One region of the Heyndrickxia acidicola genome, then DNA from elsewhere that is predicted to be linked to it. Evidence: riboswitches for the same ligand, from Rfam matches in the RefSeq annotation. Region 1 holds a riboswitch; each other region holds the start of a gene.
The links. Region 1 has a riboswitch for S-adenosylmethionine ahead of A5N88_RS06215 (5-methyltetrahydropteroyltriglutamate--homocysteine S-methyltransferase). Riboswitches for the same ligand answer to the same signal wherever they lie in the genome.
Positions count from the first base shown of each region.

Region 2: it holds a riboswitch for S-adenosylmethionine, as region 1 does, so the genes downstream of both, A5N88_RS17035 (alpha/beta hydrolase) here and A5N88_RS06215 (5-methyltetrahydropteroyltriglutamate--homocysteine S-methyltransferase) in region 1, are expected to answer to the same signal.
Region 3: it holds a riboswitch for S-adenosylmethionine, as region 1 does, so the genes downstream of both, A5N88_RS14030 (M20 family metallopeptidase) here and A5N88_RS06215 (5-methyltetrahydropteroyltriglutamate--homocysteine S-methyltransferase) in region 1, are expected to answer to the same signal.

Region 1 covers NZ_KV440953.1:1,324,193-1,334,314, forward strand. The annotation lists gene cysI (assimilatory sulfite reductase (NADPH) hemoprotein subunit) at 1-790, opposite strand, end outside; gene A5N88_RS06185 (assimilatory sulfite reductase (NADPH) flavoprotein subunit) at 814-2,634, opposite strand; gene A5N88_RS06190 (LOG family protein) at 2,913-4,157, shown strand; gene A5N88_RS24765 (hypothetical protein) at 4,265-4,417, shown strand; gene A5N88_RS06195 (YbaK/EbsC family protein) at 4,501-5,010, opposite strand; gene A5N88_RS06200 (RraA family protein) at 5,440-6,057, shown strand; gene A5N88_RS06210 (acyl-CoA thioesterase) at 6,902-7,375, opposite strand; cobalamin riboswitch at 7,564-7,753, opposite strand; SAM riboswitch class I at 7,880-7,983, shown strand; gene A5N88_RS26080 (hypothetical protein) at 8,136-8,267, opposite strand; gene A5N88_RS06215 (5-methyltetrahydropteroyltriglutamate--homocysteine S-methyltransferase) at 8,260-9,363, shown strand; gene A5N88_RS06220 (GNAT family N-acetyltransferase) at 9,567-10,079, opposite strand.
Region 2 covers NZ_KV440953.1:3,628,772-3,638,893, forward strand. The annotation lists gene A5N88_RS17005 (ATP-binding protein) at 1-629, opposite strand, end outside; gene A5N88_RS17010 (YndM family protein) at 1,630-2,094, opposite strand; gene A5N88_RS17015 (NADH-dependent flavin oxidoreductase) at 2,264-3,397, opposite strand; gene A5N88_RS17020 (MDR family MFS transporter) at 3,637-4,866, shown strand; partial or broken gene A5N88_RS17025 (NAD(P)H-binding protein) at 5,198-5,593, opposite strand; gene A5N88_RS17030 (CBO0543 family protein) at 6,105-6,686, opposite strand; SAM riboswitch class I at 7,152-7,263, shown strand; gene A5N88_RS17035 (alpha/beta hydrolase) at 7,630-8,448, shown strand; gene A5N88_RS17040 (STAS domain-containing protein) at 9,078-9,914, shown strand; gene A5N88_RS17045 (YdeI/OmpD-associated family protein) at 10,029-10,122, shown strand, end outside.
Region 3 covers NZ_KV440953.1:3,001,934-3,012,055, reverse strand. The annotation lists gene A5N88_RS14050 (YgaP family membrane protein) at 397-720, opposite strand; gene A5N88_RS14045 (adenine deaminase C-terminal domain-containing protein) at 839-2,581, shown strand; gene A5N88_RS14040 (DUF3048 domain-containing protein) at 2,675-3,706, shown strand; gene A5N88_RS14035 (YerC/YecD family TrpR-related protein) at 3,761-4,075, shown strand; SAM riboswitch class I at 4,308-4,428, shown strand; gene A5N88_RS14030 (M20 family metallopeptidase) at 4,609-5,790, shown strand; gene A5N88_RS14025 (MetQ/NlpA family ABC transporter substrate-binding protein) at 5,933-6,775, shown strand; gene A5N88_RS14020 (response regulator) at 7,179-9,947, shown strand; gene A5N88_RS14015 (CheR family methyltransferase) at 9,986-10,122, shown strand, end outside.

The DNA.
Region 1 (10,122 bases):
CGCCATGCGTCATTCCCATTCCGCCGCCTATTGCCACGTTAAAGCCCAAAAGCTTATCCTCTTCAACAATTGCAATGAACCCTAAATCCTGTGAAAAGACATCAATATCATTGGATGGCGGAACGGCAATGCCAATTTTAAACTTACGAGGCAGATACAATGGGCCATACATCGGTTCAACTTCTTCTGTTTCCGGTGTGCCGGCTACTTTTTCTTCATCGAGCCAGATTTCATGGTAGGCCCTTGTCCGAGGCAATAAGTAGTCACTCAGCTGTTTGGACCATTCATAAACCTCCTGATGAATGTCAGATTGATATGGATTTGGATTGCACATCACATTCCGGTTCACATCACCGCATGCTGCGATTGTATCCATGAGAACAGAATTAATTTCTTGAATGGTATTTTTCATACTCCATTTTAATATCCCATGCATTTGAAAAGTTTGGCGTGTGGTTAGCTTTAAGGTGCCGTTCCCGTTTTTGTCCGCCAGCTCATCCATTACCAGCCACTGCTGTGGTGTGGCAACACCGCCCGGCAAACGGACTCGCAGCATAAATTGATAAGCAGGCTCCAGCTTTTGCTTTTGGCGCTCGTTCCGCAAGTCACGGTCGTCCTGCAGATAACTGCCGTGATGCTTCATGAGTCGATTGTCATCCTCGTTAATTCCTGCACTAAGAGGTTCTAGCATCGATTCTTTTATGGTTCCCCGTAAATAGTTACTCCGCTCTTTTATTTCTTCTACATCACTTGGCGGTCCGTCAGGTGCTTTTAATAGTGGATTGACCATGTTGTCAACATTCCTTTCACGCTTTAATACACATCACGCAGGTACCGTTTTTGCTGCTGCATGCCTGCTAAATATTCCTGTGCCCTTACATTGCTCATTCTGCCTTCTTTTTCGATAATCTCAAGCAATGTTTGATGGACATCATGCGCCATGTTTTTCTCGTCACCGCAAATATAGACCGCTGCTCCCTCTTCAAGCCATTTGAACAACTCGCTGCTATGCTCAAGCATCCTGTGCTGTACATATACTTTGTGGTCTGTATCACGGGAAAAAGCTACGTCCATTCGAGTCAATACACCTTTTTCAATCCATTTTTGCCATTCCGTTTGGTATAAAAAATCAGTCCTGAAATGCTGGTCACCAAAGAACAGCCATGACTTGCCATCCGCTCCAGTTTCCTCGCGCTCCTGCATAAAGGCTCGAAAAGGCGCAATGCCGGTACCAGGACCTACCATAATAACCGGAGTACTCGGATCCTCCGCCAATTTAAATTGATCATTATGCTGTATGTATACAGGCAATGTATCTCCAGGTTTCAAGCGTTCTGCACACAAAATTGAACAAACCCCGTTTCGCTTCCTTCCAAGTGAATCATAGCGGACAGAGCCGATAGTCAAATGCACTTCGTCAGGATAAGCTTTCAAACTGCTTGCAATGGAGTATAATCTCGCAGGCATCTTACGCAGGATGGAAATAAAATCTTGGGCTGTCCCGCTCCATGGACCATAGTCACGAATTAAATCTAAAAGGTCACGGCCGCCAAGATAGGATCTTAATTTTCCTTCATCTTCCGCAATGAGTTTTTTCAGTTCCTCATTGACAGTCAGTTCAGCCGCAGATTTTAAAAGCGGCTTTGTTAAAACTGTTATTTCAAAATGTGCAGTGAGAGCTTCTTTGAGAGTGCTCACTTCTCCTTTTTTATTAATCGTCACAATCTCTTCCGGATCCCATTTCATTTCCTGAATCAGCAAATCAACTAAAGCAGGATCGTTTTCGGGATAAATCCCAAGACTATCACCAGGTAAAAACGTTATCCCTGATCCTTCAAGGGAAAGCTCAAGATGACGAGTTTCTTTGTTGGAGCCGCGTCCATTTAAACAAAGGTTTTCGAGCACTTCAGCACGAAACGGATTCGATCTTGAAAAGATGGACTCCACCTCCTGACTAACTGTAGAGGCTGGCTCTTGTCCTGACTGTTCTCTCTGGCCCTGACTTAGCGCATCTAATACTCCATCAAGCCATTCTGCAGCAGGCTCATCAAAGTCCAGATCACAATCCACTCTAGAATAAAGACGAGCCCCTCCAAGCTCTTCAAGCCGCAAATCGAATTCCTTGCCTACCTGGCAGTACTGTTCATAAGAGGTATCTCCTAAGGCTAATACAGAAAAACGGAGCCCTTCCAGTTTTGGTGCTCTTCTGCTATTAAGAAATTCATGGAAGGCAATGGCATTATCCGGCGGATCTCCTTCTCCCTGAGTACTGACGACTACTAATAAATTTTCTATCTTCTTTAGGTTGTTTGGTTTGAAATCACTCATTACTGAAACGATTGCTTTAAATCCTTTTTCTTCTAAAATTTTCCCTGCCTTAACGGCTAAGCTTTTAGCATTGCCTGTTTGAGATCCAAACAGGATCGTAATCTCTTTCGAAAAAGACTGGTCCCTGTTTTGAGCAGGGACTTCCGCGAGTTGAATCGAAGATCCTTCAGTTTGGAATCCCGGCTGTGATGCAGCAAGATAGCCGCTCAGCCATATTTTCTGTGTTTCAGTTAAGGTTGGCAGAACACGGTTAAGGAGCTCTGCCTGCTCCTCATTAAATGGGCTGTTCAATACTTGAAGTTGCAACAATATCCACCTCACAAAGAAAATACACGATAACTTCTTGATCAAAAATTCTTACTATTCGTTTTTTAGTAAAAATTAATTCTAATCATAGAACTACTAACCTTATGAGTCAAGTAGGTATTAATTATCATAATCATAAGTAGATGCTTATGATGCACACAGTTGACCCCTTACTCAATTATTTAAAAGCCATAAAGAATATGTATATACCAATATCTTTAAGCAAAACTAAGAGCTGAGCAAGTTAAAGTGATTCTACGATTAATGAGGTGAAAAAGATGAAACAGGTTGAATTAATTGGAAGCCTATTCTATGAGCCATCTACCCATACATGGTCGGCTTCAGGAACAGGATGGAGGATTGAAAAGACAGACGGAAATAAGGCAAAAATTACTTTTGAAGAACCCATTACCTTTAATCCCCATCTTCCCTCTAAAACCAATACATATAACCTTTCCATTAGCAGCCTGGGTGAAAATGGCCAGGTCCATACCTCGAGTGTAGAGGAGGATGGCTTCATTGTCACCTGGAAGGACATTTCTTCAAACGACACTTGTATGGCCGCTTTTCGCGTGATCGGTACGCAGGTCTGCTTTATTCCCAATGACCGTTCCCTGGGTACAGAGGACAGCATTGCAGACATCTATGCTGCCGAGCTCCTCTTCAGCTATGAAGCCAAATTCGGAGTCGTGACCTTGATGGGATCAGGCACCATTAACAGCAAGGAACTCACCGAGGAAAGAATAAAAGCCTTAAGCCTCGAATCTGAGAAGCTCCTGGTAGAGCTAAACAAAGAAGAGGATACTTTTTGCAAGGATTTATTAAAGGAAAAAATGGCAAAAAATAAACTTAGAATGAAAAGGCAAAAGGAAATCGCTGAACATGGTTCCGTATTCTGGGATTCAGCCTTTCGATTTGGTGAGCTGTGGGGACGTTATTCGGCCAATGACCAGGAAGACTCACTTGGCGGCTGTTATGTTCCCCTTTGCACTGGCGGCGGCCCAGGTATTATGAGGGCTGCAGCAGAAGGTGCCCGAAGTCATCATGCCCATGTGATTGGAATTGATTGTCAATTTGGTGTCGATGATTTTTTTAATTTAAAGAATACCTATTCGGTCTTTTCGAATCAGCGTCTCAGAATGAATAATTTTTCCATTCGAGAAAGTGTTTTAATAAATTATTCACATGTCATTTTGTTCTGGCCTGGTGGTTTTGGCACCGTCTGGGAGGTTTTCGAAACTCTTTCTAAGCTTCAAACCAACCACCTTCGAAGACATCGAACCAAAGCCATATTTGTCCATTCAGAGTATTGGAAACCCTTTTTCGATTGCATTGAACAAATGCGGAAACATGGAGCAATTAATGCCTACGGAGACCGCATTAAAATTCCCGGTGTAGATGATCAGCTTCCAGATGAAGCTTATATCGCCGAGGTTGTAGAAAGCCCGGAAGAAGCTTTTGAAAAAACGAGGTGTTTTGTCGAGAGCCTGTATCAAAAAAATCAATTAACCTTAAAATCCTGAGCTTCTTAATTCTAAAAAATGAATGCATATTTATCCGTTCTTCAAGAAAAATAGGAGTAAACCCTGAGCGCTAATGCTTAATTTCATAAGAACGGAGGTGCAGCATTTTGATAGATGAGAACACGGAATGGCCAAACAAAGTCCAATATAGTATTTGGGATACTTCTGTCGACCAGGAACAGCTTAGGCGATTGAGGCAGGCTCTTGAATCCTATACGGACTTGTCCTTAAATGAACCGTCACTTAAAACACCAGAATAACATCAGGAGAGCAGTTCATTTTTGAGCTGCTCTTTTTAACTATATCGTATTGCTCCAGGGCAAAGAGCGATACGTTTAAATTATTATAGAGCAAGGGCACCTTCATCTTTTGCATCTGCTTCTTCCCATCCCTTGCAGGCATCCACCCAGCCGCTTGCTGAGGAATAATGCTCCAGTTCATCGATGGTCAGCTCAATAGCAGAATTAGGGCTTCCGCATGCAGGAAAAACGGTCGTATACCCTTTCAGCGACACATCAAGAAATACTTTCAAATCGTTCTTTAAACCAAAAGGGCATACTCCACCAATTGCATGTCCTGTTTGCTTGAGAACTTCTTCCGGAGTCAGCATGCGCGCTTTGAATCCAAAGGTTTCCTTAAACTTTTTGTTATCAATTTTGGCATCACCTGCTGCCACTATTAATATCGCGGCATCCTCTTCCCCCCTAAAAGAAAGGGTCTTTGCTATTCTGCCAGGAGCAGTCCCTATTGCTTCCGCTGCCAGTTCCACCGTTGCGCTTGAACGATTAAACTCCATGATATCGTTTTCTCTGTTCCATTGTTTAAAATGAACCCTGACACTTTCCAATGACATTTTTAAACACCTCTCTAAAAAATATATTTATTCTCTTTATTTTCGACATAAATACACTAAGTAATCAGTTAATACTCCTTGGTATCGCTTTCGATATTGCTGAATATTTCAATTTATTCACTTCAATATTAGACAAACTATTTGAACTTTTCAATAAACCTGCATGCAAAAGATTGTGGTTTCCCTTTTATAATTTTCGAATTACAGTTAATGGACGAGGCAACTGTGTTTCTCAATCACCTTCCTGCCTGAGATATGGTAATAGATATATAAATTATCCTAAATGGAATGCTGCATTGCCAAATCCTCTCCAGTACACTAAAATCGATAATTCTATCTTATGCTAAACAATAAATTTTTTTAAATTTCAAAAAATACAAATTGGATATATACTTTACCTAAAAGAACTTATAAAAAGGAGACCGGCTAATGGAATCGATTGTGAAAGAATTTTTAAAAATCCCTACAACCTGTATTTCAGATGTTATGAATGGATTAAATAATATGAATCCTGCTATTAAACCCTTGGAGGAGGACTACCGATTCGCCGGCAGAGCCTTTAATGTAAAGATTCCGGTCGGCGACAATTTAGCTGTTTTAAAAGCAATAAGAGAGGCAAAGTCTGGCGATGTCCTCGTAATCGATGCAAAAGGAGATCTCTATAGAGCCATTGCCGGGGACTTCATTGTAGGAATGGCCCAAACACTGGGCATTAGCGCCATTGTTGTAGATGGAGTCATTCGTGATATAAAAGGAGTTAAAAAATTAAACTTTCCCGTTTTCTCACGAGGAACATCTGTAGCAGCCAGCGGAAAAGCTGGTACAGGGGAAATCAATATTCCTATTTCCTGTGGCGGAACTGCCGTGAATCCAGGCGATATTATTGTGGGTGATGCAGATGGAGTTGTCGTAATCCCCCAATCAGAAGCACAAGCAATCTTGGAAAAAGCAGTTGATAAGTTAAAAAAGGATGAAATTAGAGAAAAAAATGTAGCTGGTAATGTGGAAGCGATCAAAAAATATTTAGATGACATGACTTCTAACTAGGCAGAAAGGATAGCCAGAAGAATGGTTATAATTCGATTATACGTCCTTATTTAGAATATTTAAGATAAATCTTCCAGCATCAATCCTCTTCATTACGCAGAAAATGAGGCTGTCCCAAATGGTTCAAAGATATCAAGTGACCTTGGAGACAGCAAATTTTTTTATGCAGGTTGATTTGCACTGCAAGCACTTCTTTTACTTCAATCAACCTTTAAGTTAAATCAAAATTGGGATTTTAAATAGATATAGACAGTGTTCTGATCATCCTGCTGGGTTGATTTCCGCTGCAGGCGCTCGCTTTCCGCGGGCGGCCGGGAGCCTCCTCGTCGCAAGCTCTTGCGGGGTCTCCCTATGGCCTACTGATCCCGCAGGAGTCTCGCACCTTCCTCTCCAATCAACCTTTGAATTAAATCCAAATTAGGATTGTACATAGATATGGTCAACGTTCAGATCATCCTGCCAGTTGATTTTCATTTCGAATACTCTCTTTCCGTGTGTGGGACTGGAACCATATTGTTGCATGCTTATGGGCTATCCTCTTATAATTTGCTTAACTTGCACGAGTCATTTGCCTTCACTCTAATCAACGTTGAATCCAAATGATCATTGGGTATTACTAGATATGCTCAGCGCTATTCGTCCTGCCTCTTCTACGACCTGCCTGTTCTTTTCTGCTCAAATAAATTTTTAACAAAGACGCCATGCTATTATTCGCACCAAGTGTTTCCCCCCTTTTCTTATCTCTGTCCAAAAATAGAAAGAGGTGACTCAAAAGGCCGCTTATAACCACCTTTTGAGTCACCCTCATTTTTATGTGTAAGCATTCAATAACTGCTCCTATTGACTAACGGATTAACGCACGATTTTTTCGATGTTCCTTGCGTGCAGGTGCCGTCTCAAATAATCTTTTTTCTTCCGTTGATTGGGGTATTACCCCGGGAACAGGGGCGGGTCTTCCATCCTTATCTACTGCAACCATTGTTAAAAATGATTCGGTTGTCAGTGTTTTTTTTCCGACCAGTAGATTGGTAGAATAAACCCGAACATAAACTTCCATCGAAGTACGCCCTGTTGAAGCAACGAATGCCTCCAGGCTAAGTGCATCTCCAACTGCAGCTGAAGAAATGAAGTCTACTGAATCAATAGAGGCTGTAACGACTGCCTGATTACAATGTTTCATAGCAGCAACTGCGGCAATTTCATCAATATAAGACAGAACCTTTCCTCCAAATATTGTTTGAAGATGGTTCGTATCCGGCGGCAGCACCAATTTTGTTTGATGAGTTCTTGATTGTTCTGTAGAATAAGCTTTTGTCATGAGCTGACCCTCCTATGGTTCATCTTTAAATGCGGCTTTATGAAAATTTTTCCACTTCAGTTGCTTTAATCAAAGCCTGATTCATAAAGGGCAGCCCATTGCTCACGAAAATTATGTACGCGCCGTGTACTGGCTTTTTTATTCCTCGGCCATATCATTTGCAACACTCTCCTATCTCCCGTAGGAATTCTGTGTGCTCCTTTATGGCAGGTCTCCTGGCTTGATTTCATCGGTTCTTTACACCTTCCCGTTCCATAGAAACAGTGGCACAGCTTGAAAGAACCTCCCTCTTACAGTGGCGGGACCGCTCCGGACTTTCACCGGATTCCCTTTTCATTCTTAATATCCTATTAAGAAACCATAAAGTATGCAGTTAAATGACTTATCGTCAATTCTATTGTACTATAAAATGTGCTCCGCTAATAATTTTAATCTTTACTTTGTTCTTGACATTCTCACTATTGAATTGTAGACTGAATATTATTAAAACTTCATAATTTTCATTTCTTATCCAGAGAGGTGGAGGGACTGGCCCTTTGATACCTCAGCAGCAGACTTTTTCTGAAGTACTGTGCTAATTCCAGAAGCGTTAAGCTTGAAGATAAGAAGAGCAGCATTTATTCAATCAACCTCTTCTTGTCGACGGACAGAAGAGGTTTTTTATTTAATTTGACCCAATTATGATTAGAACTTTACAACGGTTAGAGCTAAGCACCCATTGGATAAAAGTGAAAATCAAGTTTAAAAAGCTTGGCTTTGCTCATCTTGCCTGTTGCTTTCCGCTGCAGTCACCCACCCTCTCTCCAATCAGCATCGTTCTAAATTCAACATTGATCTCTAACAGATATAAAAGCTTATTAAAAATAATGAAAGAAGGAATGAGTATGTCCATTACTTTGACAAAGGCCCCCTTTCGCGCTGACCATGTAGGAAGCTTACTACGACCCGAATCCATTCATCAAGCCAGAAAAGAATATAAAAACGGAACGATAACTTCAGCTCAATTACGTGAAATAGAAAACCGTGAAATTAAACGTATTGTTGAAAGGCAAATTGAAATTGGATTAGAGCTTGTTACAGACGGTGAGTACCGCCGAACATGGTGGCACCTCGATTTCCTTGAGCACCTGAATGGAATCGAAGGGTATGTGCCTGACCAAGGTTATCAATTTGCGGGTGAAGAAACAGATCGCTATCACGTCAGGAATATTGATAAAATTTCTTTTAACAAGGAGCATCCATTTATTCAGGATTTCAAAGATTTTAATGAAATAGTAGGTGGACGTGCGGTTGCTAAACAAACCATTCCAAGTCCAAACCAGTTATTTAACATTGCCATACGAAATAAAACAATTTATCCAGATATCGAAGAATTTGCAAGAGACATTGTCGAGTGTTATCGGGACGTTTTAAAAACGTTCTATGAAGCTGGCGTCCGTTATTTACAATTCGATGATGTTTATATTGCCAGGCTTTGCGATCCAGAGTTCCAATTTAAAGACGGTGAATATACGAGAGATCAGCTTATTGATTTAGCATTGCGCGTGATCAATGGGGTCCTTGAGGGAAAACCGGATGATTTGGTGGTTACAACCCATTTATGCCGTGGAAACTACCGCTCAACATGGGCCTTTGAGGGAAGCTATTCAATGATTGCCCCTACTTTACTGGCACATGAAAACGTAGACGGATTTTTTCTAGAATACGACGATCATCGTTCAGGAGACTTTAAGCCTTTGGAATACGCAGCAAAAAACAATGCCCGGGTCATTCTGGGACTCGTTACCTCCAAAACAGGTAAGTTGGAAGATAAAGAGACGATTAAAGCAAGAGTAAGAGAGGCAGCACAATATATCCCATTAGAGCGCCTTTGCCTTAGCCCCCAATGTGGATTTGCTTCTACCCACCATGGCAATAAGTTAACAGAAGAACAACAATGGAACAAACTCAAATTTATTGTTGAGATTTCCAAAGAGATTTGGGGGTGAATAATGTAGAAAAGCGCAAGCTCCTTGCTCTTCGGCGTGCGGATTTCTGCTACCGATAGGTACTGGAGCTGGACAGAAACTACATTAGTTCTATACGTTAGTGATTAAAATTTTTTTCCTTCTTCAAACAAAATAGCCCCCTATTATGAGGGGAGCTATTTTGCATATACTAATAGAAGAAAAGTGGATCCAAAAAAAATCTATTAAAGAAATGGCCTTATATCCTCCCAGGCTAAAACCAATTCATTAAGTTTTTCCCCTCCAATGTCCACCACTTCCAAGTCTATCTTCTTTGCTCCGAGAGACTCATAAAAATTCTTCGAAGGATTGCCTTCTAACACCATAACTATCATGCTTTTAATATGATTCTGATGCAAATGCTCTATAACTGCCTTTACCAGTAGCTTGCCAAGGCCTTGTCTTTGACATTCTTTTAAAAGATAAATAGCATATAATTCACCCTCATACTCTGGATGATATTTTTTACTCCTTTCCTTCCCTCCGGATGCAAAGCCCACAATTCTGCCACTCTCTTGTTCAGCCACAAATATTCCTCCATTTGGAATAGCATTCAACCACATTTCTTCCCTGGTTTCATACTTAAGGCTATCAAGATAATCTTGAGGAACAATTTTTTGGTAGGTCGTTTTCCAGCTATCTACATGCACCCGGGCTATACCCGCAGCGTCGGCTAATACTGCCTTTCTAATAATCATCTACACACCCCTCAAGAAACAAAAGCAATTTGCATTTCCATTG
Region 2 (10,122 bases), 2.3 Mb from region 1:
GCCACGCTTGCCGCCAGCTGCCCAACAATGTGGATTTTTTCCGTACGTTGAACTTCAAGGTGAAGACGATCATGTTCATCAATGTATTCTCGGATCCAAATATAGCACCAAAGGGTAAGCACCGTGAGAAAAGCCAGGAAAATAAAGAAAGGCAGGCTTTGATAGCTCATATCGGGAATAAAGACGTAGCTTAAACAAATGATTGCTACTATATTAAAGCTGGAAACGGCAATGCCGTATTGAATTTTTTTGACGAGATTTACCCTAATAAAATAGTTGTTTGTTAATAGTAAAAAAACGGCTGTAAGTGGATAGACAATGAAAACGGTGTACATACCGATACCGCCGAGCCAATAACGAAAGGAACACAACACAATGGTTGTCGCAATTCCTACCCAGCCACCTCCATACATAATGGAAAGCATCCAAGGGATAGACCGCAAATCGTAAATTCCGCCTTTTCCTATAACTACCGGATAGGTCATGCAAATGACAATAACAATTGAACAGACAGCAGCTGTAATGAAACGCTGAGCGAAGATATTGCTGATTTTTTTCTTAATATAAGAGTGATGAAAAAGTAATGGAAAAATAATAACAATAACTTGAAATAATATCTCCTTGATCATATAAATCTTCTGGAATCCCCCTATATAAGAAAGTCGTATTTGGAACCAATTCAACTTGGCAGTTTTTAAATGCTGTTTTCGCATAAATTGTTGCTTTACGTACAAAGAATAATTCCGTACACTGCCTGTCTTCGTGGTATCTTTTCGTGGTTTTAAAAAGGGAAAAATCCCCTAATTCTTAATATCTTTTTTTCTCCATTATAAGCTAGATTTTACCTTTATGAAAGTATAGAAGTATTGTCAGCTTTCATATAGGACAGAAGCAGCAAAGTGCGTGACATAGCGGAATCGTTATTTTCTAGTCTGCGAAGGTTTCGCGGCTATGCGGTGAGTAGTGGTTTGCTAAAAACGAGATCCTGGCGGAAAATAAAAATCAAGCAGCCTTATACTGCTTGATTTCCCTTTCATCATTCTCTTTATTCCTTATTAGCTCTACTCATTTTAATTTGTCTTTTTGCGAGAGAGTTAAAGATAATGTTGAACATCAAAACGAAGAATGTTGACGGTGGTATTAATTATTCTTATTGCATAAACCGACTGTCGGTATGTAAATAGGTTGTAATATATTACATTTTGTTAATGGGACTCTATTGTTTTTTAGCTCATTCGTGTGAAACTACCGTTTCACACGCCTTTCAGCTCAGCTGAAAGGTTACAGTAAAGAAAGGAAGCAAAAGCAAACAAGTTTGCTTTTGCTTCCTTTCTTTACTGTAAAATGAGCTAAAAAACGAGCAGTTTCCAATATAGAATTTTTGAGAGACCACCATGCTACTCGATTCGCATCATGGCGCATGAAACCTCTTAACGATATTGCATTTATTATTACCGTAGGTCGGTTTGGCTTGATGCCTCGAACTCGAAATAAAGATATTTTTAGGGTAGCCTTTAAAAAGTGAGCCAAAACCAACAGCAAATAAAAAACCGCTGCCATGCCATTGGGCTGCTAAGCGGTTTAAATAGGGTGAATGCCAGTCTTTTAAAGGCGGAGCGGTACACCCAATTATTCTTTAGGATCCTTCTTAAGGTCCTTCTTATCTGGTAATTCCTCGTCTTCCGCAAATTCAGTGATATAGGCCATTCCCGGGTTAAAACCTGCGGCAGGGGTCCGGCTGGATTCATAAGCTGAATCGGTGCTGGTAAGATAGCGGTGAACCAATACTTCTGCTCCAGTAATAATGACTGCTGAAATAATGCTGCCCCATGCAATCTGCATGTAATTGGTCAGTAAAATGCTTCCAAATATCCAAACGCTCATATAGGCCAGAAGAAAATCGGCAATGGCTGCCGCTTTACTGTTGAAGTGCTTTAGTACAATAAGCTCTCCAAGCAAATAGGAAGCTACCGTTACAGTCAAGCTAAAGGATAGAATATCTACATAATCGGCATCAAAAAACAAGTCTAATCCGATTCCAAACGCAATGGTACACGCTATAAATTTAATGATTAAAACAGTTACATGTCTCATTTTGTATAACCTCCCTTTTCTAATCAGTTTGAGTAAAAAAGGGAGAGTTCATACATCTGAGTGAATATTTTCTTCTATTTTGGAACTGATTGTTTATTTTAAGGCAGTTTCCTTCAAAGTGAGGCCCTATTCAGTAACTGAGGAAACCATTAAAAGAGAATACAGTTATCTATCTGTTTTGGGATTCATCTGCGAAGGGAAACCATCCAGGTGTATTCACAATGGCATTCCACAGCCCGTTTGGAATGACAAGTCGTTCCTGGTCATCTTTATGCAGTACTGTTTGGATTTCCTCTTCTTTTCCTTCTTTGACTTTCTGAACCCAATGCGGTTCAATGATCAGTTCGCGTGCAAGCGCCAGAAGAGGAACGCCGGAAGTCATAGCTTTCGCTGCATCCTCAGCAGAATAGATAGACCCCACACCGATTACGGGTACACGTCCGGCGATTCTGTCTAAAATAATTTCAATACGGCTTCTTGTATCCTCTGTCCCTCTGCGCGGCTTAGACCAAAATTCCATTAGAGAAATATGAATATAATCAAGGTTTTTTTCTGTTAAAGCATCAAGAAGACCAAATGTATCCTCCATTGTAATTCCTTCGGCTTCAGGTTCTTCAGGAGAAAGTCTATATCCAACTAGGAATGGGGACTTAGCATGCTCTGCAACGACCTTTTTCACTTCATCCACGATAGCTAAAGGGAAGGCTAAGCGGTTTTCGATGCTTCCGCCAAAACGGTCATTTCTTTTATTTGTATGGGCAGAGAAGAACTGCTGAATCAGATAACCATTGGCACCATGGATTTCAACACCATCAAATCCGGCTTCGATTGCCCGTCGGGTTGCCTCGCCAAATGCCTTTATCAAACCTTCCACTTCATCAGTGCTTAATTCGCGAACTTCAATACCGCCTTCTGTAGTGGATGCGCTTGGTGCGACTACGTCATGGTTAGGAACAAGGTCAGGAGGGCAGGCACGGCCGCCATGATGGATTTGAAGTACGGCTTTGGCACCGTGGGATTTGAGGGTGGATACTAGTTCTCTCATTCCGCTGATGGTCTCATCACGATCCGCTCCCGGTTGTCCTGGAAAGGCTTTGCCGTTTGGTGTTACATTGGCACAAGCTGTAATGATCATGCCAGGTCCTTCTGCCCGATGTGCATAGTAACGCAACTCATCATTGGAAATGGTGCCATCATCATTGGAAAGGAAGTGAGTCATAGGGGCCATTACGACACGGTTGTTTAGTTGTACACCGCTTTTTAAGGAAAGCGGTTCAAATAAAGCAGTTAGCTCTTTTTTCATTTTAATACTCCTTTGTGGAAGATTTAGTTTATGATGCGGAAAAACAATTATATTATCCATTGAAATAACCCAAAAGGAAAATTATCTGCTTAGGGGTAATTGTATGTGGAGGTTGAGTATAAGTCAGACTTATCTTTTTAATTAAATAATATCTAATTTTCTTATATATCTTTTTTCTGTATAGTTAGGTTGTGACGTAAATGACAAGAACAGAGGGTCAGAAAGAGCGGGGGATTATTATGAAAAAAATAAATATAAGAGCATTTCATCCAATTGTTTGGGCCTTGCTTTTAGGAACGGTATTTGCACGGGGGGCAAGCTATATGGCTATGCCATTTTTGGCCCTGCACTTATCCCGTTCAGAAGGCATCAACCCTGTTTTGATAGGGGCTATTATTGGAGTAGGCCCTTTAATGGGAACGATTGGAGGTTTTTTTGGCGGCAACTTATCGGATCGATATGGAAGGAAGGTTGTCATGCTTTCATCCATTTTTGTATGGACGTTTGTCTTTCTTGGATTTGCTTTTGCAAGCAGTCCGCTTGTCTTCTTTCTATTAAATGCATTAAACGGAATATGCAGATCCTTTTTTGAACCGGCAAGCCAGGCTCTTATGGCAGATGTTACTGAAAAGGATTTGCGTCTGCGTGTATTTTCCATGCGATATACAGCCATTAATATTGGTGCGGCAGCCGGGCCGCTGCTTGGAGCCTATTTTGGAATGAAATCAGCAGGATTGACATTCGAGATTACCAGTGCATCTTATTTGATGTATGGAATAGCCATTGCCATGTTGCTTAGCAAATATAAAGTCAGAAACACCGCTTCAGCAAAAGGCAGAACAGCGATGAAAGAGGCTTTCCAAATTATCGGAAGGGATAAGGCTTTGCGCCTTTTCATCTTGGGGGGGATTTTGGTCAATATCGGATATTCTCAGAACGATTCTTCTCTTCCTCAGCACCTGGGCCAGATTTTAAAGGATGGAGTTGTGCTGTATTCTGTCCTTCTATCAGTTAATGCTGTGTCAGTTGTTGTACTGCAGATTCCTCTTAGCCGGCTCGTTGAAAAGTGGAAGGTGCTGCATGTGATGGTGCTGGGCAGTGCTTTTTTTACAGCAGGTTATATTGGATTTGGACTATCGCTTGGGTGGGCAGGCTTTATCACTTCCATGCTGATTGTCACGATCGGTGAGATATTTTTGTTCCCTTCGACAAGTGTGTTCATCGACCAAATTGCTCCAGAAGCGCTTAGAGGAACCTATTTCGGGGCTGCTCAATTCCGTTCTATCGGAAATTCAGCCGGACCGTTAATGGGAGGTTTTCTGCTTAGAAGTGTTCATGGACATTGGCTTTTTTGCATAATGGCTTTTCTGGTGGGGGCCAGCAGTTTTTTCTTTATAGCGGGCAATAGGCTTCAATCAGGCCAGGCTGTCCCTGGTGCAGCTTTAAACGAAAGCAGTGTGAAGGGGTAGGCGGCTCCAGAAAGCAACGTTGGAATCTAAGTAGAAGATCAGGACGCAGAATGACTAAGTGGGTAACAGATTTTAAGGTAACAGATTGAAAATAAGCCGGCTCTTTTCTAAAGGCTGTTTTCGCATAGATTGTTGCTTTTCGCAAAAGTGTTAAATTCGTGTAAAGTGAGTCTTCGTGGCATCTTTTCGTAAGCAATTCACAGGTTTACTACAGAGCCTGTGAATTTCATTTTTTGGTGTTATATAGCAACAAAGTTTACGAAAAGAGCCTTTCTAAAAGAAGAGCTGGCTTATTTTGTCAGGGAGGCCGCGGCTTCCGAGCCGCCTGCAATTAAAGCTGATCCAATGCTTTTTCAATCTCCACGTCGCCAGAGAGAATTTCGAAGGTCTTGTTGAGCGTTTTTTCATGATTCAGGGATGCAACGATGGTGTTAGCGACATCCTTTCTGGGAATGGATCTTCCTTTTGTGCTCTCGAAGTGAGAGGATAGCTCGATTTTTCCTGTCGGCTCATCAAAGCTTAAGGAACCAGGCCGAATAATCGTGTATGGAATGCCGCTGGATTTTAAGTGTTCATCTGCATTCCGCTTTGCTTCCAGATATTGCTCAAGCGGCCCTCTGGGGTAATCGGCTCCCACTGAGCTAAGCATTACAAAATGCTGGATATTTGCTTTTTTACCTGCATCTATTAATCGTTTTGCTCCCTCCTGATCCACTGAGATGGTTTTCTCAGGGCCGGTTTTGGAGCCGGAGCCTGCATGCTACTAAAACTTTCATAGAAACACTCCTTTTTGAAATGATACCAGTTATTCTACCCTTGTATCTGTCTACCAAACGTTCAGGCGATCTTTAGGACAGGAAGAGAATGGGGGGAATCGAAGGGGACTTTCAGCAAATGATCATGAAAAAATTTACTCTTACACAAGGCTGATATGAGAGTATGATTGCGAATGTGAAAGTTTCATAACCTATCGCCATTCGCAATGGTTTGAGATGGATTAGCAAATAGCGCAAGCACCTTCCTCATAGCTGATAAGCGCTGGAGTTAGTCACTGTTAATCCTGCTAGGTGATTTCCGCTGCAATCAACGTTGAATTCAAATGAACAATGGTTTTACTCAGATATGCGGAGCGTTGTTTGTCCTGCCTGTTCATTGTCACTCAATCAATATGGGTGTTAAATCAACTGGGATTTTTAACAGAGAGCACCATAAAAAAATCTATCTTGTCCAGTATGTTGTTATAAAGTCTTACCTATTTTCTTTTTAACCTGTTCACAAATCAGCCAGAATGTAAGCTTAATGGACATGCCAAAAAGGATGAAATCCATGTACGAATAGATATGTTTCCAATGATCCATTGAGAATAACCCAAAGTGGATGAAAAGAGGTTCTACAATGAATGAAAAAACCGAAGCCCATATGACAACGGATAAAAAGAAGGCGTACCAGGATTTGCAATATTGATACAAAAGCATGGATGAGACCGGAATGATTCCAAGATCCGCTGGAAGCAGAGGGGTGAAAAAATAAAATAGCTTTACCGGGTACCCCCACCATAAAAGATTAACTCCCACGATATCCAGAACAACCGCAACAGTTCCGGATAACAGCCCATAAGAGAACAGCTCAAAGAAATGGCTCTTATCCACAAGCTTCCACCAAATGAAATAGGGAGTAACCATTGAAGCGAAAAGAAACCACCAGGCAGGTGAATAAAGATCGTGCTGAAGCCAACGGGCATACAGCAGATCATTAAGCTGCTGCCGGGTTTCTTGTATATTGGTATAGGTAGCTGTTTGCACGTCCAGATAAAAGCTCACGGATACACCCGCTCATTTTGTATTTCTATTTATTTTGCACAGATGAAGCGGATTTCATGTACCAATTATTTGATTCAAATCTAAACCGTCCGCGGAAAGCGAGTGCCTGCAGGTGAAATCAACAGGCAAGTTTAACAGAGACTTTGCAAAAGTGATCCACCTTGGTGCCGCACCGTTTTAAGCAGAATGCGAAGCCAAACAGCGGACACAGCTTTTTTTAAGGAGTTTTCAAGATTGGCAAGGCTCTTTTCGTAAACTTTGTTTTTATATAACACAAAAAAATTATGAATTTCACAGCCTAAGTAGTAAACCTGTGAATTGCTTACGAAAAGATGCCGCGAAGACTCATTTAACACAGGATTTAAGACTTTTGCGAAGAGCAATAATATATGCCAAAACAGCCAAAAACAAAGAAATTGACAAACGAAAGAGCTCATGATAGTTTTAAAGTTAATTTAATGGTACTTCTTATCAAGAGAGGTGGAGGGATTTGGCCCTTGGAAACCTCGGCAGCAGACTTTATGTATTAAAGCACTGTGCCACATCCAGCAGGCAAGAAAAGCCTGATAGATAGGAAGAGCGGATTTCCATATGTTGAAAACCCCTCTTCGAAACTGTAGAGGGGTTTATTTTATGTTTAGGTAAGGCTCTTTTCGTAAACTTTGTTGCTATTGGAAACAAAAATATCATTGTAAATATATGTTAGTATTAAAAGTTATAAAGAGCTTACGAAAAGATGCCACGAAGACAGACAACAAACGGGATAATCCTTACGTAAAGCAACAATCTATGCGAAAACAGCCTAACGTAATTATAAACTGCTTAACAGTTAACCAATAGTGTCTTTGTCTAGCTCCAGTACTGAGGGCAAGGAGTTTGAACTTTTCTTGTAATACCAACTAAGTTTATTGGATATATGGGTTTTAAAAATGGAGGTGGCAGAATGGAACAGCAAGTTATGATTGAATGGCAGGAGAAGGGATTAGCAGCTACTGTCCATTATCCTGAGTCACTAAGCAATACAAGCCGTTTTCCGCTTATCATTATATGTCATGGCTTTACGGGGAGCAGGCAGGGGGTGCATCGCCTGTTTGTTAATGCGGCAAGAAGGCTTGCGGAGAAAGAGTATGCTGTACTTCGATTTGATTATTCAGGCTGTGGAGAAAGTGAAGGAGAGTATGGGCGCACGTATTTTGACGAGTTTATTCAGCAAACCCGGCAGGCCATAGCATTCGGAAGGCAGCTTGAGTACATTGACAGCGCGAATGTCATATTGCTTGGACATAGCCTGGGCGGCGCGATTGCCCTCTATACAGCAGTGTTGGATGGGAATATTAGCAGGCTGATTTTGTGGTCTGCAGTGGGAAACCCCTTTGAAGATATTGTCAGCATTGTTGGAGAAAAGGCATACAGAAGTTTTCAGGCAGAGGGTAAAGCTTCCCTGGATTATTTGGGGTACAGCTTTACAAAAGACTTTTTTGATTCCATGATACCCTATCAGCCTTTATTAAAGGCTTCAGCCTATAAAGGAGATGTTTTTATCATCCATGGGACAGCGGATGATGAAATCCCATCTGCTTACAGTGAAGAGTATGACAAGAAGTTTTGTTCACGACAAAAAGGAATGTGTGAAAGCTACTTCATACAAGGTGCAGGGCACACCTACTCCTCCTGCGGTGAGAAAGAGGAGCTGGTCCGCCATACGCTCTCTTGGCTTTTTAAAACGGAAAAGCAAAACGAAAATGCAGAGATCCCCAATTAAACAAATAATTCAAGCGTCCTGCTCTTTGAGGCAGGGTGCTTTTTAGATCCTGTGATAAGGGGTATAAAACTTACAGTTAAATAGTATGATTAGGCTCAGCTAAAGCTCTATGTTGATATGGTCCCATGCTGAAATGAAGGGAAAAGCAGATTCCCGCTAAAAAAGGCGCGGCAAGGGAGCATCCCGATTTTAAAGGCGGCTGAAATATTATCGTCCCACCTGAATCCTGGTGCAGGTTAAAACCGCTAAAATGAACTGAGCCTGGTATTCAAGGATTAAACTAGTACCTATGAAGGGAATGAAATATAATATAATCGAAACTGTCATTTGTCAAAAGCTTGAAAAATGAAATACTAGTCAAGCTTGAGCTAATAGACAGGATCGTTCTTTTTTTGCACTTTGGTGCCTGGATGTGAGGTTCCTTAAATTTTGCTGCTATTGAAGCGAAGACAGACAATATATGGGTTTATTCATTATACGGGAAGCAATAATCAATGCAAATAGCTTAGGCATAACACCTTTCTGTATACTTCTTATAATATGAATACTTTTCGGACGAAAGCAGTCTCGATAAAAGAGTTATATATACGTTAGAGATCTAAACCAAAGATAAGAATGGGGATAAAATAATGCATAGAAACCAAGAGTTATACCATTTTTTATTAGGAAAAGCGGAGCAGCTTACGGAAGATTGGTTTAATTCCCTCGATAAGGTGAACCTTGGCGGAGTATACAGTGCAACAGATCCGGAGGTAATTAAAACACTGAAAAGGCAAAACTATGAATTTCATCTTCATCTTTGCAAGGTATTTGTTGAAGATGAGCAAAGCTTTTTTAAGGATTTTGAAAAATGGATTTACACGGTTTCCCGCGACAGCCAGCATTTAAATACGCCTGTTCATTCTATTATAAGTGAATTTATGAGAGTTAGGACACAGTATCTTGATTTTATCGACCAATTTGCAGAAATGAAAAAAGACGTCTATGAACCTGAGCGGGTAAGAGCTTGGATAAACGTTATCATTAGAGCCTTTGATCAGGTCATTATTCAAACAACGGAAGAAACCTACAATTATTCAACAGAACTGCTGAGAGCCCAGCAGGAAATGATTTATGAATTGAGCTCACCGGTTATCAAACTGGACAATAATAGAGCGCTGCTTCCTCTGGTGGGAGATATTGATACGGCACGTGCCAAGCTTGTGCTGGAAAATACACTGGAGCAATGTGCTGAAAAAGGAGTCACACGATTGTTTATTGATTTATCAGGTGTGGTGATGGTGGATACAATGGTGGCTCATCAAATTTTTCAGCTAATAGAAGCGCTGAACTTAATTGGTGTGAAATCTACTCTTTCCGGGATCAGGCCTGAAATTGCGTCAACGGCTGTTCAGCTGGGGCTGTCTTTTGAAAACATCTCCATCGAATCCAATTTATCACGTGCGTTAACTGCCAATAGGGGATAATGCGTCTGCTGAAAGGTTACAAATGAGCAAAAAAACGAGCACTTTTCAACATAGAAAATTAACAGAACTTATTTATAAAAATGGTCCGATGAGTGGGAAAGATGGGATGTATAGGTGACAAATAAAAACATGAATCCTAAGATTGATGCCTATTTCACTGAGGGATGTATGCGCTGCCCTCTGGGAGGAACCCCTACCTGTAAAGTCC
Region 3 (10,122 bases), 1.7 Mb from region 1:
CTTCATAGAGCGAATGAAGGACAAAACAGCCTGGAAATTAACGGGAAAAGTCCTTCATAAATTGAATGAAGGACAAAACAGGCAAGAGAACAACGAGAAAAGTCCTTCATAAAGTGAATGAAGGACAAAACAGGCCAGAGATTAACGAGAAAAATATTGGAGACTATAGTGTAACAATTTGTGCTCTGTTATTAATGGCAGCAAAAGGTGTAAAAGTCCTATTTAGAAAAGTGGAATGAGTAAATCCCTGCACACCAATAGAACAAAAAGCTAAAAAACAAATGACTGGTGAGAAAACCCCTGCAATAATAACTGTGCATTTGTAAACATTGAAGAAGTTTTAGGGATAGGCCGCTAATTGATAAAAAGCCATTCAGTTTATTCCAGTTGAAAAAATTAAAAATCACTGAAATCGAGATTTTGCTTTTGTTCTTTAGTATGAGTATGGTTTTGTTGTTGATCAGGGCTAGCATGATCATTGTGAGTATTTCTATTGGTGTTGTGTCCGTTTTGGTAATCGGCTGACTGGATTAATGCTGTCAAAGGACAATAACGGACAATTCCTTCCGCTACCTTCATGGCCCCCATCATTGCCATCAGCAGATAGGAACTTCTCCATGGCCTTTTCACAAGTTTGGAAGTAGACCATGCAAGAACGGTTAGTCCGCATGTAATGCGAATCATCGCATTTATAATTCCAATATTTTGAGTTATTTTCATTAATCTCAAACTCCTTTACAAAGTTTTCACAATTATTCACAAAACTTTAGTGCTTTAAACAGCGAAATATGTTAAAGTAAAAGGTAAAAAATAGGTTGGCTCCCTAGGGAGGGATTTTATGTTAGACCAACGCTATCGATGGAAAAATAGGCAGCTGCGAGAGCATGTAGCCGTTTTAAATGGAAAAAAATCACCTACATTACTTTTAAAAAATGCCCGATTCCTGCACTCTGTGCTACGCCAATGGATTAAAGGGAACATTTGGATTTATGAAGACCGGATTGTATACGCAGGAGAAGCTGTACCGATGAATCTCTCGCAGTGTGAGGTTGTCGATTGTTCAGCCTATACCCTGGTACCTGGATACATAGAGCCCCATGTTCACCCGTTTCAATTATATAATCCCCAGACATTTGCCCGATATGCATCCCAAACCGGCACAACCACTATGATAAATGACAATCTTATGCTTGTTTTGCAATTAGGAAAAAAGAAAGCGTTTTCGTTGTTGAAAGAGCTGAGAAGGTCCCCTGTCACTATGTTTTGGTGGAGCCGATTTGATTCACAGACTGAGCTTGGAACAGAGGAAACGGTGTTTTCTCATGATGAAGTGAAAGCATGGCTGGAGCATGATGCAGTTCTCCAGGGAGGGGAATTGACCGGCTGGCCAAAGCTTTTAGATGGAGATGACCTAATGCTTCACTGGATACAGGAAGCAAAAAGGATGAGGAAAAAAATTGAAGGGCATTTTCCTGGAGCTTCTGAGAAAACGCTTGCAAAAATGATGGTGCTCGGAGCGGATTGTGATCATGAAGCCATGACTGGTGAAGAGGTATATAATCGATTAATTCAGGGCTATATGGTGTCGCTAAGGCATTCGTCCATCCGTCCGGATTTACCGGTCCTTCTTCAGGATATGAAAAAACTTGGGATAGATCAGTACAGCTCCATGTTTTTCACCACGGATGGCTCCACACCAGCCTATCATGAGCAGGGTGTTCTGGATATGATGATCAGGATTGCGCTTGACCATGGCGTTCCGTTGATAGATGCCTACCATATGGCTTCGTACAATGTAGCAAATTATTATCAAATTTCACATATTCACGGCATGATTGCGACTGGAAGGGTAGCCAATATCAATTTTTTAGAAGATGTACAAAATCCTACTCCTGTTTCTGTCCTGTCAAAGGGAAAATGGCTGAAAAGAGATGGGCAAGAAATAGATGGGCAAAGGAGTCTTGATTGGAAGGAACATGGATTCCCTCCTTTGAATTTACAGTGGGATATCAGTATGGATGACCTTCAATTTTCGATGCCATTTGGGATTGAGATGATTAATGATGTAATCACAAAGCCCTATTCAGTGACCTTTGACCTTTCCGTTGAAGAACTGCCGGAGAATCATGATGAATGTTTTCTTGTATTGATGGACCGGCAGGGTAAATGGCGAATTAATACGATGATTAAGGGATTTGCCCGCAACATTGGTGGACTTGTTTCATCTTTTTCCACAACTGGAGATATTCTGTTGATCGGAAAGAGAAAGGCAGATATTATAGCGGCCTTTAATAGAATGAAGGAAATTGGTGGAGGCATTGTATTAGCAAGCCGAGGAGAAATTCTGCATGAGCTGCCTTTAACATTAGCCGGCTTGTCGTCTGATAAAGAGATGGGAATTCTTATGGAAGAAGAAAAAGAAATTAAAAAGCTGCTTGGTGAAAGAGGCTATCAGCACAATGACCCTATCTACTCTCTTTTGTTTTTGTCTGCCACGCATCTACCATATGTAAGGATTACACAGCGGGGCATGTATGATGTGATGAATAAAACTGTACTCTTCCCGTCAATAATGCGTTAAAATAGTAACGTAATACAGTGCCAAAATGTTTGTGAATAAATAGATAGAGAAAACCAAAACCATTAAACCTCGCCGGGGGGATTGGGGAGAAAAATGCAAAATAGGTATTTTGTATGGATTTTTACCTTTCTGTTTATGTTGTCAGCTTGCAGCCACAAGGACCCAAATGCCGGGCAAACGAAACGAGCAAATCCCTCTGCAAAAACAGCTGAGAATCATCATGCAGAGAAGGATTTTCAATTTCCTTTGACGGGAGAAAAAACGGGTCAGGAGTCATCTAGCCGGGCTGTCGCCGTTATGATCAATAACCATACCAAAGCTCGCCCTCAATCTGGTATCGCTGAGGCTGATATTGTTTATGAGGTGCTGGCTGAAGGAAATATTACCCGGTTTTTGGCCATATTTCAAAGTGAAAAACCAAGGAATATTGGCCCGGTAAGAAGTGCAAGAGATTATTTTATCCGGCTTGCTAAAGGCTACGATAGTTTTTATGTGGCACACGGCTACAGCCCTGAGGCTAAAAAAATGCTCCAGCAGGGTTTCATTGATAACATCAATGGGATCCAATATGACGGGACTTTATTTAAACGCTGGAGTGCAAGGGTAGCCCCGCACAATTCGTACATTACTTTTCAAAACATTGAAAAGGGAGCAAAGCTAAAACATTATGAAATGAGCACACCGCCAGCCCCGCTGTCATTTGATTCCAATAAAGAGATAGGCGAATTGACAGGCACCGATATAACGAAAGTCAAGATTACCTATTCACAGGATCAGGACTATAACCCTGTGTTTCAATATGATGCCAGTTTAAAAAAGTTTAAACGGTATTCAGGAGGAGTGCAGACGGTTGATCTTGAAACGAAAAAGCCGGTGCTGATTGATAATCTGTTTATTCCGGTAATGGAGCACAAAAGAATTGACAGCTATGGAAGACTTTCCATTAATTTGACTTCTGGAGGAAAAGCCTATCTTGTCCAAAGAGGAAAGCTTCGTGAAGTAGAATGGCAAAACGATGGCGGAAGGATTCTTCCATATGAAAATGGAAGTCCCATTAAGCTGATTCCGGGAAAAACCTGGATCAGTATCATACCAGATGCCGGCAGGGTTACGTATACTAAGTAAAATAATATAGAGTACACAGCATATTCGTGTATTATGAGTAAAGGAGATTTTTGTATGCAAATCGATAAATTAAGAGGGAAATCATTGGATCAGTTATTTGAAGCCATTTTATCATTAAAGGATTCGGAGGAATGCTACCGATTTTTTGATGATTTATGTACAATTAACGAAATTCAGTCATTGGCACAGCGTTTAGAAGTAGCAAGCATGCTGCGCGAGAAAAAAACCTACCATGTCATTGAGACGGAGACTGGTGCCAGCACTGCTACTATTTCTCGTGTGAAGCGCTGTTTAAATTATGGAAATGATTCCTATGAAATGGTTCTTGATCGTTTGAAGGAACAACAAGAACAAAAAGTGAGTGAGTAACTTAATGCAGTTAAAGAAAGCGGCATCTCCTTAATAAGGCGATGCCGCTTTGTTATGTAATTGATGATTTAGCGAACTAAAGTAAAATCCTGTTCTCATATCCACTTTTTCCGATTATACTAACAGGTCCTCGAAATGTGCTTGAAAAGAATAAATTTTGGGAAATTTATTGACAAATAAAAATAAACTCACTACAATAAAACTCATATTAAAAATTTCATAAATATCATATTTCTTATCCAGAGAGGTGGAGGGACTGGCCCTATGATACCTCGGCAACGGATTTGCTGTTTTTTCGCAAACACCGTGCCAATTCCTGCAAATCAGTGAATCATTGATTTGGTAGATGAGAAGTCGCCGGTGTTTACATAAGCCCTTCTTCTTTATCGTGTATTGGATAAGAAGAGGGGCTTTTTTGAGCTTAAAACTAATTTAGTCTAGTAAACAGACTTACAAAAGACAAATACAGCAATAGAAAAGAAGAGAGGGAGAGGATTCAATTGGCAATTCAAAAGGAAAACAGCGAGACACTTATTGAACAATATAGAGAAACGATACTATCCAGCGTTGATGAATCAAAAGAACTTTATATTCAAACAAGCCATGCTATCCATGAAAGGCCGGAAATTGGTAATAAGGAATTTTTTGCATCAAAAGCATTAACGGAAATTCTGGAAAAGGAGGGTTTTGATGTAACCCGCAATGTTGCAGGGCATGAAACAGGATTTGTGGCGAGAAAGTCATCCGAAAAAGCCGGCCCATCTATCGCTTTCCTTGCAGAATATGACGCACTTCCCGGGATTGGCCATGCATGCGGGCATAACATTATCGGCACGACCAGTACAGCAGCGGGCATTGCCTTATCAAAAGTCATTGAAGAAACGGGTGGAGAAGTGGTTGTTTTGGGAACGCCTGCTGAAGAAGGCGGACCTAACGGCAGTGCCAAGGGCAGTTTTGTAAGAGAAGGGTATTTAAATGGAATTGATGCCGCCCTTATGCTTCATCCCAGCGGCCAAACCAGCTTAACAACCCCTTCACTTGCTGTTGATCCGCTTGACTTCCATTTTTACGGAAGAACAGCTCATGCTGCCAGCTCTCCAGAAGAAGGAATTAATGCCTTAGATGCGGTGATTCAGTTGTTTAATGGCATTAATGCGCTAAGGCAGCAGCTGGCATCGGATGTCCGGGTCCATGGAATCATCACACATGGCGGTGAAGCCCCTAATATCATTCCTGATTATGCTTCAGCGCGCTTCTTTATTAGGGCAAGTACTTGGAATTCAACCGAAGAGGTATCGGCCAAGGTTCGGAGGATTGCTGAAGGAGCTGCCCTTGCCACAGGCTGCACTGTGAAGATAGAAAGGTTTCAAAATGAAGTTCATAACTTGATTCTCAATGCTTCACTTGATGCTGCTGTTGGTCAAGAGCTTTCGCTGCTGGGAGAAACCATTGCAGAAAAGGGCAATGGGATTGGAAGTACAGATGCAGGGAATGTGAGTCAGGTGGTGCCCACATCCCATTGTTATATAAAAATTGGACCGGATGATCTTATCGGACATACAAAGGAATTTCGTGAAGCAGCCTGCTCTGAAATTGGAGAACATGCTCTCATTGCAGGGGCAAAAGCATTGGCTTTAACCGGTCTTCGGCTACTGACGGAAGAAGCGCTTTTAAACAAAGTCAAATCAGACTTTGTTCATGCAAAGCAGAAATAAACAAATCAGTCTGCTTCGGGGAGATATACTCCGAAGCAGACTGGAATAAAAGTTGAATTAAAGCCTTTTTTTAGCGTAATAGAATCCTTGTTGTGTATATCAAAAAACAAGAAGAATGTAAGTACCCCTAGGAGGAAAGATGATGAAAAAGAACTTGCTAGCCCTTTTTTCTTTATTTATAGCGGCAATACTGGTACTTTCGGGATGCGGTACCAGTGCCAATGGAAACTCAAAAACAATTAGAATCGGAATTAACGGAAGTGACATGCAGCTGTGGAACATCGTTCAGAAGCAGGTCAAAAATAAGGGGATTACCCTAAAGGTTGTTTCTTTCAGTGATTATGTACAGCCAAATACGGCTTTGAATGATGGAAGCATTGATTTAAATGCATTCCAAACGATTACATATATGAATGAATTCAAAAGAGATCACCATTTAAATATATCAGCAATTGGTTCTACAGTTATTGCCCCAATGGGAATCTATTCAAAAAAATATAAGAAAGTAAGTGATATTCCTGCCGGATCCACCATTGCAATTCCGAATGATGTAACGAATGCAGGCAGAGCCCTTCAATTGCTGCAAACGGCAGGCTTAATTAAGCTGAAGAAAGATTTTGATCCAAAAGGGAGTATTGAGCAAATTGCCAGCAATCCGAAAAAATTAGCGATCAAGCCTGTCTCAGCAGGGCAAACAGCAAGGGCATTGGATGATGTGGCAGCTTCGCTTATCAATAATGGGTATGCGGTAGAAGCGGGATTAAGCCCGGCAAAAGACGCGATTTTTAAAGAAGACCCTAAGCAAAAAGCAGCTTTGCCTTATGTGAATATTATTGCTGCCAGAACAAAGGATAGCCATAATAAGAACTTTGCTGAAATTGTTAAATCCTACCACTCACAGGCTGTAAGGGAGTATCTCCTTAGGGAATATAAAGGAGCAACCGTTCCTGTAAATATTTCTATTAGTAAAATTAAAAACCTTTAAAAATAGGAAGAGGCCAGCAGCTATATTGCCGGCTTCTTTCTTTTTATTAATTCGGATTTGAAAAGTTTATCTTCTTGCAAGTTTCTTCCTGGTTTATCTTCACCCGCTTCTCACCGGTCGAACCAACATTTTCTCATTAATCACACCGGGCTTTAGCAGATCCTTCTATTAAAATACTAAAAAATTTATATGAATTAGGTTTAGAGTAAAGGAGATGAGGGTAAATAACAATGTTATTATTTTTGTTTGTTTTGAAACAGGAAAAAGTACCTGCATAAAAACGGTTAGATGCCATGAAGACGGATTTAATTTTTGTACGTGAAAGCAACAATCCATGCAAAAACAGCCTATATAAAAAATATCTCTGAATTTCATTTGAAACATAAAAGGGGCAGGAAGCAAAATGAGTTTTAAAAAGAAACAATTTATTGGATTTGGAGCCATAATGGCACTTATCTCTATTATGCTGATTATCATTTTGACCATGATCAACCACATGAAAGGGAGCATCGTGGAGATCGTAGAGGACAGGTTTCAAAAGGTGAGAACAATTGTGGACCTTCAGCAAAAATTTGCATCGACTGACCGGGAGCTTCTTTTTTTGGCCACGGATGGGCAAAAATCCGATGTACAGACAAGTATCCATCTAATCGAAGAGAACGATACAGCGATTAAAGAGGATGTGGATACTCTCCGAAAAACGATAAATTTAAAGAAAGCCAGTATTTTATTAAACGCTACAGAGTCCAAATACAATCAATACAAAGAGCTTGAAACCAGCATCATTCAAGCTGTCCAAACAAAAGTATCAAATTCGGAGCTGCAAATTTTGGTAAATCAGCAATCCAAGCAGCGAATCAGCCTGATTAATTCCATTAATCAATTTAAAAACTTACAAGAGTCACAGCTCGATAAGTCCTTTGCACAATCCAATTCTACCTATCAGCAAATGCTTGGCTTTATTTTTGCTACTATTATCCTTTGTATTCTAGCAGGTATTCTCATTGCAACATGGGTAATTAAAAGCACGGCAAAAAATTTAAAACAAATTACACATGTAATTGAAGCAGTTGATTTTGACAATATTGAAGCACTTCCGCATATCGAGGTAAGAACAGAAGACGAGATTGGAAATATTGCTTCGGCATTTAACCAAATGGCGGCATCCCTGAAGGAATTTAACCAAAAAGAAGAGGAATATAAAAAAGAAATTGAAGATAAGAACTGGATTCAAACCAGACTGGCAGAAGTGGCAACGATGTATCAGCGAATTGATCACATTGAAACACTTGCAGACCGTTTTATCTCGAAGATTGTATCTTTACTGGATGCTTCTCTTGGTTCTTTTTACATAAAAAGAGGGGAAGGGAAAACAGCGAATTTTGTACAATTAGCCTCCTTTGCCGGTCAATCAGGCCAGGCGGGAAGGAAGAAATTCAATATGGGCGAAGGATTAATGGGCCAAGCTGCAGCAGAAAAACAGATGTATATCATTGAAAATGTGCCGGAGGATTATACGGTGATCTCTACCGGACTTGGAGAAATGAAGCCGAAAAGCATTATGATCATTCCTGTCCTATTTGAAGATGAAGTAGCAGCTGTAATTGAGGTAGCCAGCCTGCAGCCATTTGACGCCCTGCATCGCAGCCTAATGAGCCATGTAGTAGATACACTTGGTATTACAATTAATAGTATCAATGGCCGCATGGAAATAGAACGGCTGCTGAAGGAATCACAAGCAATGACGGAAGAATTGCAAGTTCAGTCAGAAGAGCTTCAGACTCAATCGGAAGAGCTCCAAACCCAATCGGAAGAGCTTCAAATGATAAATGAACAGCTGGAAGAACGGACAAAGGATGCTGAGCATAAAACCTTTGAACTTGAAAAAGTCACAGAAAATCTTGAAGTGCAGGCAATGGAGCTTCAGCAAAGCTCGAAGTACAAATCAGAATTCCTTGCCAATATGTCTCATGAACTGCGGACACCGCTTAATAGCATTCTGATCCTGTCCGAAATGCTTGCTGAAAACTCAGACCGCCATCTGACAGAAGAGGATGAGGAGTTTGCAAGGGTTATCCATTCCTCCGGACAGGACCTTCTTTCCTTAATAAATGATATCCTCGACCTTTCAAAGGTTGAAGCAGGTAAGATGGAAATGCTGTATGGGGAAATGAACCTTAGTGAGCTGCCGGCCCATATTGAACGCAATTTTGCTCACGTAGCGAGTGATAAAGGGCTGGAGCTTTCGATCTTTAAAGGCAGGGATGTTCCAAATATTTTCTATACGGATGAAAAACGCTTCCGGCAGATTATTAAAAATCTTTTATCAAATGCCTGCAAATTTACCGAAGCAGGATCTGTCCATGTAGCGATTAGGAAGATAGATGAAAGTTCAGTTTCAAAATGGGTCAGCACGACAGGGGCAGAATACTGGCTTGAGGTTTCCGTGGCAGATACGGGAATTGGTATTTCCAGGGATAAACAAAAACTAATATTTGAAGCTTTTCAACAGGCTGACGGAGCAACTGTCCGGAAATACGGCGGAAGCGGTCTGGGGCTTTCAATCTGCCGGGAATTTGCCCGTTTGCTTGGCGGCTGGATAACGGTCGACAGCGAGGAAGGAAAGGGCAGCATCTTCACGCTATACATCCCCAGCCTTCCAAATGGCATGGAAAAGAGTGCAGTAAACGAAGAGCAGCTGACTCAATTGGAAGTAGCAGCTTCAGCGGAAGTATTACCAGAGCCTGTTGCTGAAATGGCGGATACACCTGAAATCTTTATAGAAACAGAAAATGTATTTAAAAATAAAACCGTCATGGTAGTGGACGATGATAACCGCAATATATTTGCTCTAAGGAAAGCTTTGAACCATGAGGGGATGAATATCATCACAGCCAATAATGGGCTGGAGTGCCTTGACCTTTTGGAAAAGACAGATGGAATCGATATTATTCTCATGGATATCATGATGCCGGATATGGATGGATATGAAACAATCCGCCGTATTCGAACGGATTTATCAAAACGTGACCTGCCGATAATTGCCCTTACGGCTAAAGCAATGAAAGGTGATAGGGATAAGTGCCTTGAAGCAGGAGCGTCGGATTATATTAGTAAACCATTTAAACTGGAACAGCTGTATTCCGTTATGAGGGTCTGGCTGGCAAAATAACGCATTGGCAATTGAAAGGGGACGTTTTTGTGTTGGAAATGAAAGTGGCAAACAGTGAAACCATAGAGATTGACTTGCTTCTTGAAGCTGTTTACCGTATTTCCGGTTTTGATTTTCGTAAGTATATGCGTTCTTCAATCGAACGAAGAATCCATAATCGTATGCAGCTGGACAG